DNA from 2 places in the Pseudomonas asplenii genome. Region 2 is predicted to be linked to the other one. Evidence: predicted binding sites of a transcription regulator. Region 2 holds the regulator's gene; the other holds the start of a gene.

Region 1 (3,964 bases), 1.9 Mb from region 2:
CTGATCATCGAGGGGATTCTGGCCGGTCTGTTCTCCCGCCAGGAGTCGGCACAACCGAACCCCAGCGGTTCGGAACAGCCCCCGCTGTTGCTGCTCTGGTCATCGCAAACCGGGACGGTGGAAGCGTTTGCCAAATCGGCCGCCGAGCGTTTGCAGGAGAAAGGCCATCGGGTGCGCCTGGCATCGATGGACAGCATCCAGGCCAAGGAGCTGAGCCAGGCCGGCCGTGCCCTGCTGCTGACCAGTACCTTCGGTGATGGTGAGCCACCGGACAACGCCCATGGTTTATGGCAGGCGCTGGCGGCGGACAACGCGCCGAGCCTTGAGAACCTGCGCTTCGCCGTGTTGGCCTTCGGCGACTCCAGCTACGAGCAGTTCTGCGGTTTCGGCCGCAAGCTCGACGAACGCCTGCACAGTCTCGGCGGCCAACGTCTGGCGGCGCGGGTCGACTGCGAACCGGACTATCAGGAACCGGCCAGCGCCTGGCTGGACAAACTCGATTCGGCCCTGGCCGCCAAGCCCGTATCGGTCGCCAGCGCGCCGCGCTACAGCCGCCAGCAACCGCTACCGGCGCGGTTGAAACACAACCGCCTGCTCAGCGGCCCTGACGCGACCAAGGAAACCCGGCAATTCGTCTTCGACCTGGCGGACAGCGGACTCGACTATCAGGCCGGCGATGCCCTCGGGGTCTGGCCCAGCCATTGCCCCGAAGCAGTCGAGCGACTGCGCAGTTGCCTGAGCACCGCCGATGCCGAGACGGTGGTGACCGTCAAGGACAAGACACCGATGCCGCTGATCGAGGCGCTGAGCCGTCACCTGGAGATCGGCCGCATCAGTCCCGCCCTGTTGCAACTGGTGTTCCAGCGCTCGGGCAGCCACCAGCTCAAGCGTCTGCTGGCCGACGAGCACAAGACCGAACTCAAGGATTGGCTCTGGGGCCGGCAACCGGCGGACCTGCTGCGTGAACTGCAGGTCGATCTCGGCGCCCAGGAACTGGTGGATTGCCTGAAACCGCTGCAACCGCGGCTGTATTCGATTGCCTCAAGCCCCAAGGTGCACCCGCGCGAGGTTCATCTGACGGTCTCGACCGTTCGTTACGAGCGTGGCGGCCACCCGCGTTCCGGCTGCTGCTCGGGCTTTCTCGCTGATCGTACCGAGGGCCTGGAGGTGCCGATCTTCGTGCAGAAATCGGCCAATTTCCGGCCGCCCGCCGATCCCCAGGCGCCGATGATCATGGTCGGCCCTGGTACCGGGATCGCGCCCTTCCGGGCCTTTCTCCAGGAGCGTCAGGCGATTGGGGCGAGCGGAAAGAACTGGTTGTTCTTCGGCGAACAGCATGCCGCCAGCGATTTCTATTACCGCGAGGAACTGCAGGCCTGGTCTGATCAGGGCCACCTGCAGCGGCTCGATACGGCGTTTTCCCGCGATCAGGCACAGAAGATCTACGTGCAGCAGCGGATGATCGAGCAAGGAGCACAGTTGTGGGCCTGGCTGGAGGAAGGTGCCGGGTTCTACGTGTGCGGCGATGCCAGCCACATGGCGCGGGATGTCGATGCCGCGCTCAAGCAGGTGATACGCACCCACGGAGGGCTGGATGCGGATGAGGCACAGGCATATGTCGCCGCGTTGGCGGCAGACAAGCGTTATGTGCGAGATGTGTACTGATCGACGAAGGGTCCGCAAGAACGCCCCCATAGCTGGCGAACTCCGCCCAACATGCACCAACACAGGTCGCTTTCACGCTGAAAACGCCGCAATAAACCGGAGAAACCGGGCAGACCAGTACTTGGCACGCTCCCTGCTTTTACCTCAATACCCTCTGCCATGAATGACCTGGCAGACCGTTCCGGTGGTCAACGGCGATCACCTGCAGAACAGGAATAAAAAACACCAGGCAAAGGCGCCTGGAGCTTCGGCTCCAGGCGTTTTTTTTTGCATTTTTTCTGGCTGGGCCAGCCCGTGATTGGCCGTGATCCGAGGAAACACCATGAACGCTATCGTGAATATCGAACATCGCAAGAAACTGGTGATCGTGGGTAATGGCATGGTCGGCCATCACTGCGTCGAACAGTTGATCGAGCGCGGCGCCCTGCGTCACTTCGAACTGCATGTCTATGGCGAGGAATGGCAACCGGCCTACGACCGCGTGCACCTGTCCGAATACTTCGCCGGCAAGGACGCCCATGCCCTGGCCCTTGGCGAGCCCGGGCTGTACGAGCGGCATGGCGTCAAGCTGCACCTGGGCGTCGAAGTGCTGGAGATCGACCGCGAGCAACGGGAGATCGTCACCCGTTCCGGGCGTCAGCCCTACGACCAGTTGATCCTGGCCACCGGTTCCTATCCGTTCGTGCCGCCGATTCCCGGTTCCGAAGGTTCGGCACGGCTGGTCTACCGCACCCTCGACGATCTCGATGCGATCCGCGACGCGGCTGTCCAGGCACGACGCGGCGTAGTGGTCGGTGGCGGCCTGCTTGGCCTCGAGGCAGCCAATGCGCTCAAGTCACTCGGCCTGGAAGCCCATGTGGTCGAGTTTGCCCCGCGCCTGATGCCGGTACAACTGGATAGTGACGGCGGTGCCGCACTCAAGGCGCAGATCGAGGCGCTGGGCGTCGGCGTGCATTTGTCACGGGCGACCCAGGAGATCGTCGCCGGCGAACAGTACCGCTACCGGATGAATTTCGACGGCGGCGAGTTTCTCGAAACCGACCTGATCGTCTTCTCCGCTGGCATTCGCCCGCAAGACCTGCTGGGACGCAACAGCGGCCTGGAGATCGCCCCGCGCGGCGGCATCGTCATCGACAGTCACTGCCAGACCAGCGACCCGGCCATCTCGGCCATCGGCGAATGTGCCTCCTGGAACGGCAGCGTGTTCGGCCTGGTCGCGCCGGGCTACAGCATGGCGCGCAACGTCGCCACGCGCCTGGCCGGTGACACCGCCGAGACCTTCAACGGTGCCGACATGTCGACCAAGCTCAAGCTGCTCGGGGTCGATGTCGGCTCCATCGGCGACGCCCACGGCGCCACCCCGGGAGCGCGCAGCTACCGTTTCATCGATGAGGCCAACTCGGCCTACCGGCGCCTGGTGGTCGATGCCGAAGGCAAGAAAGTCATCGGTGCGGTGCTGGTCGGCGACAACAGTTACTACGACACTCTACTGCAATACGTGCAGAACGCCATTGCCCTGCCCCAGGACCCGGCGGGCCTGATCCTGCCGCTGAGCGACGGTGCACCGGCTCTTGGCGCCGATGCGTTGCCCGAGACGGCGACCATCTGCTCCTGTCACAACGTCACCAAAGGCGCGATCTGCTGCGCGGTCGACGCCGGCTGCAGCGACCTGTCCGAACTCAAGGCACAGACCAGGGCCGCCACCGGCTGTGGGGGCTGTAGCGCGCTGCTCAAGCAGGTTTTCGAACACGAACTGGTCGCCCGTGGCGTAGCCGTCGACAAGAGCCTGTGCGAACACTTCGCCTATACCCGCCAGGAGCTGTACGCGATGGTGCGGGTGGGCGGCATCGAGACCTTCGAGGAACTGCTCGCCCGTCACGGCAAGGGCCACACCGGCTGTGATATCTGCAAACCGGCGGTGGGGTCGATTCTCGCCTCGTGCTGGAACCGGCCGATCACCGACAAGGCGCTGGTGCCGCTGCAGGACACCAACGACACCTTCATGGCCAACATGCAGAAGAACGGCACCTACTCGATCATCCCACGGATCGCCGCCGGCGAAATCACCCCGGACAAACTGATCGCCCTCGGCGCGGTGGCGAAGAAATACGACCTCTACACCAAAATCACCGGTGGCCAGCGTATCGACCTGTTCGGCGCACAATTGCACGAACTGCCGCAGATCTGGGGCGAACTGATCGAAGCCGGTTTCGAGACCGGCCACGGCTACGGCAAGTCCCTGCGCACGGTGAAATCCTGTGTCGGCAGCACCTGGTGCCGTTACGGCGTACAGGACAGC
Region 2 (3,964 bases):
GGCAACGCCGACGAACTTCGCGGAAGCGCGGGCGTGCAGGCCCAGTTTGTTGATGATTTCGATTTCCAGAGCGGGCATCGCGATGGTGATCCTTTCAGCTAAGGTCGCGGTGGCGGACCTGGACGTTCTTCAGGGATTGTTGCAAGAGCCGACCCAGACGCTCGGTCAGATAGACGGAGCGGTGATGCCCGCCGGTGCAGCCAATGGCAATAGTGACATACGCACGGTTGCTGGCAGCGAAGCGTGGCAACCATTTGAGCAGGTAGCTGGAAATGTCCTGGAACATTTCCTCGACATCCGGTTGCGCGGCAAGGTAATCGGCCACTGGCTGGTCGAGTCCGGACTGCTCGCGCAACTCGGGTTTCCAATACGGATTGGGCAGGCAGCGCACGTCGAACACCAGGTCGGCGTCCACCGGCATGCCGCGCTTGAAGCCGAACGATTCTATCAGAAACGCGGTGCCCGGTTCCGGCTGGTTCAGCAGACGCAGCTTGATGGTGTCACGCAACTGGTAGAGATTCAGATGGGTGGTGTTGACCTTGAGGTCGGCCAGATCGGCAATCGGTCCCAGCAGGTTGGTCTCGTCGCGTATGGCCTCGGCCAGCGAGCGATTGGCACTGCTCAGGGGGTGGCGCCTGCGTGTCTCGGAGAAGCGCTTGAGCAGGGTTTCCTCGTCGGCATCCAGGTACAGGACGTCGCACTGGATATGCCGGCCGCGGACTTCGTTCAGCAGTTCGGGAAAGCGTGACAGGTGACTCGGCAGGTTGCGTGCGTCGATGGACACGGCGACCAGCGGCTGTGCCAGCTCGGTATTGATCAGTGCCCGTTCGGCCAGTTCCGGCAAGAGTCCGGCCGGCAGGTTGTCGATGCAGTAATAGCCGCTGTCCTCGAGTACATCGAGGGCGGTGCTTTTACCTGAGCCGGAGCGGCCGCTGACGATGATCAAGCGCATGTTTACTGACCGTTTTGTACGTCCAGGACAACCCGATACAGGGCCTCGTTGCTCGGTGCGCTACGCAGGCGGTCACGCACTTCCTTGCGATCCAGCATGCTGGCTATCTGCCTGAGCAATTCCAGGTGGGCATCGGTGGCGGCCTGCGGGACCAGCAATACGAACAGCAGGTCTACCGGGGCACCGTCGATGGCGTCGAAATCGATGGGGGCGTCCAGGTGCATCAGGGCACTGATGGGCGCCTCACAGCCTTTGAGGCGGCAGTGGGGAATGGCGATGCCGTTGCCAAAACCGGTGGAGCCGAGTTTTTCACGGGCAATCAGGCTCTCGTAGACATCCTGCATTTCCAGATCTGGCACTTCACGGCTGATCAGGTTGGCAATTTGTTCGAGGGCACGCTTCTTACTGCCACCCGGCACGTTCACCAGGGAACGGCCGGGGGTCAGGATGTTTTCAAGTCGAATCATGGGAGGGAGTTAACGACCCGTACCTTGGAGCAGGTGCAGGTTCTTTTCCTTATGCTTTTTCAGTTGGCGGTCCAGCTTGTCGGTCAGCAGGTCGATGGCTGCATACATATCATCATGTTCTGCATTGGCGACGACCTCACCACCGTGGATGTGCAAAGTGGCTTCGATTTTCTGCTTCAGTTTTTCGACGGCCATTGTCACCTGTACATTGGTGATCTTGTCGAAATGGCGTTCCAATCGGTTGAGCTTTTCGCCGATATAGGCCCGCAGTGGTTCGGTCACTTCCAGTTGGTGTCCACTGATATTGACTTGCATACAGCTTCTCCTTCGTTGCCAGTGCATAAAGCGGCAAGCCTGGTGGCTTGCCACTGGAACGCTGTGGCACGCCCGGCGGTTACATCAACCGCTTCCGTTCGCTGGAAGGCGCGATCCCGAGGGACTCGCGGTACTTGGCGACGGTACGACGGGCGACCTGAATGCCTTGTGCCTCCAGTAAACCAGCGATCTTGCTGTCGCTCAACGGCTTTTTCTGATTTTCCGCTGCAACCAGTTTCTTGATGATCGCGCGGATCGCCGTGGACGAGCATTCACCGCCTTCGGAGGTGCTGACATGGCTCGAGAAAAAGTATTTCAGTTCGTAGATACCACGCGGGGTATGCATGAATTTCTGGGTGGTGACCCGGGAAATGGTCGATTCATGCATGCCCACGGCTTCGGCGATGTCGTGCAGCACCAGTGGCTTCATCGCTTCGTCGCCGTACTCCAGGAAGCCGCGCTGGTGCTCGACGATCTGGGTGGCTACCTTCATCAACGTCTCGTTGCGGCTCTGCAGGCTCTTGATGAACCAGCGCGCCTCCTGCAACTGGTTGCGCATGAAGGTGTTGTCGGCGCTGGTGTCGGCGCGGCGGACAAAGCCGGCGTATTGTGGGTTGACCCGCAAGCGTGGCACCGATTCCTGGTTCAGCTCCACCAGCCAGCGCTCGTTGTCCTTGCGCACGATCACGTCGGGCACCACGTATTCGGCTTCGGTCGACTCGATCTGCGAGCCCGGGCGCGGGTTGAGACTCTGCACCAGTTCGATGACCTGGCGAAGTTCGTCTTCCTTGAGTTTCATGCGCCGCATCAACTGGCTGTAGTCGCGGCTGCCCAGCAGGTCGATGTAATCGGTGACCAGACGCTTGGCCTCGTTCAGCCACGGGGTCTTGGCTGACAATTGGCGCAGTTGCAGCAACAGGCATTCACCGAGGTTGCGCGCGCCGATACCGGCTGGCTCGAATTGCTGGATGCGGTGCAGGACGGCTTCGATTTCGTCGAGTTCGATGTCCAGTTCCGGGTCGAACGCTTCGAGGATTTCCTCAAGGGTCTCGTCCAGGTAGCCCTGGTTGTTGATGCAATCGATCAGCGTCACGGCGATCAGGCGATCGGTGTCGGACATCGGTGCCAGGTTCAGTTGCCACAGCAGGTGGCTTTGCAGGCTTTCACCGACGGAAGTACGGGTGGTGAAGTCCCACTCGTCGTCATCGTTGCCGGGCAGGCTGCTGGCGCTGGTCTGGTAAACGTCTTCCCAGGCGGTATCGACCGGGAGTTCGTTGGGAATGCGTTCGTTCCATTCACCTTCGTCGATGTTGTCGACGGTGGGTGCGGTTTCCTGCTGATAGGAGGTTTCCGGAACTTCGGCAGTAGTCTTTTGCTCGGCGTTGTCGGCCAGTGGATCGCTGTTATCGAAGTCGTCGCCTTCTTCCTGGCGTTCGAGCATCGGATTGGATTCCAGGGCCTCCTGGATTTCCTGCTGAAGATCCAGAGTCGACAATTGGAGCAGGCGGATGGCCTGTTGCAGCTGCGGTGTCATCGTCAGCTGCTGGCCCATTTTAAGGACGAGCGATGGTTTCATGGCAGGGGCTTAACACCTTATTCGCCGGCGCGCATGCGCCATCCACTACAGGGCGCCGGAGCGCCAAACATAAGCAAATTATATGCCTGAAATCCGAGTGTTTGCCTAGAGCGCTGTAACAATAAAACAGTGGTTTTTATCGAACATTCATGCGCTCAGGCGAGTATTGGGCATCCAGATGCTTACAGGCGGAACTCGTGGCCCAGATAGACTTCCTTGACCAGTTCGTTGGCCAGGATAGTGGCCGAATCGCCTTCGGCGATCAGCTGCCCATCGTTGACGATATAGGCGGTTTCGCAGATATCCAGGGTCTCGCGGACGTTGTGGTCGGTGATCAGTACACCGATGCCCTTGGCCTTGAGGTGGTGGATGATCTGCTTGATGTCGCCCACGGAAATCGGGTCGACGCCAGCGAAGGGCTCATCGAGCAGGATGAACTTCGGCGCGGTGGCCAGGGCGCGGGCGATTTCCACGCGGCGCCGCTCACCACCGGACAGGCTCATGCCGAGGTTGTCGCGGATGTGGCTGATATGGAACTCCTGCAGCAGGCTCTCCAGCTCCTGGCGGCGAGCGGCCTTGTCGAGTTCCTTGCGTGTTTCCAGGATTGCCATGATGTTGTCGGCCACCGACAGCTTGCGAAAGATCGAGGCTTCC

Evidence for each region. The regulator sigma-54, encoded in region 2, starts transcription at its own class of promoters, with help from an activator protein. The targets are predictions, from matches to a motif close to ANTGGCATNNANNTTGCTNT.
Region 1: the regulator sigma-54 is predicted to act here: its motif matches at 1,786-1,805, upstream of nirB (nitrite reductase large subunit NirB).

The regions. Positions count from the first base shown of each region.
Region 1 is NZ_LT629777.1:4,587,071-4,591,034, reverse strand. Features, by position in the region: gene BLU37_RS20805 (bifunctional nitrate reductase/sulfite reductase flavoprotein subunit alpha) at 1-1,665, shown strand, start outside; gene nirB (nitrite reductase large subunit NirB) at 1,988-3,964, shown strand, end outside.
Region 2 is NZ_LT629777.1:2,649,254-2,653,217, forward strand. Features, by position in the region: gene BLU37_RS12080 (HPr family phosphocarrier protein) at 1-78, opposite strand, end outside; gene rapZ (RNase adapter RapZ) at 95-952, opposite strand; gene ptsN (PTS IIA-like nitrogen regulatory protein PtsN) at 955-1,419, opposite strand; gene hpf (ribosome hibernation-promoting factor, HPF/YfiA family) at 1,429-1,734, opposite strand; gene BLU37_RS12100 (RNA polymerase factor sigma-54) at 1,814-3,310, opposite strand; gene lptB (LPS export ABC transporter ATP-binding protein) at 3,493-3,964, opposite strand, start outside.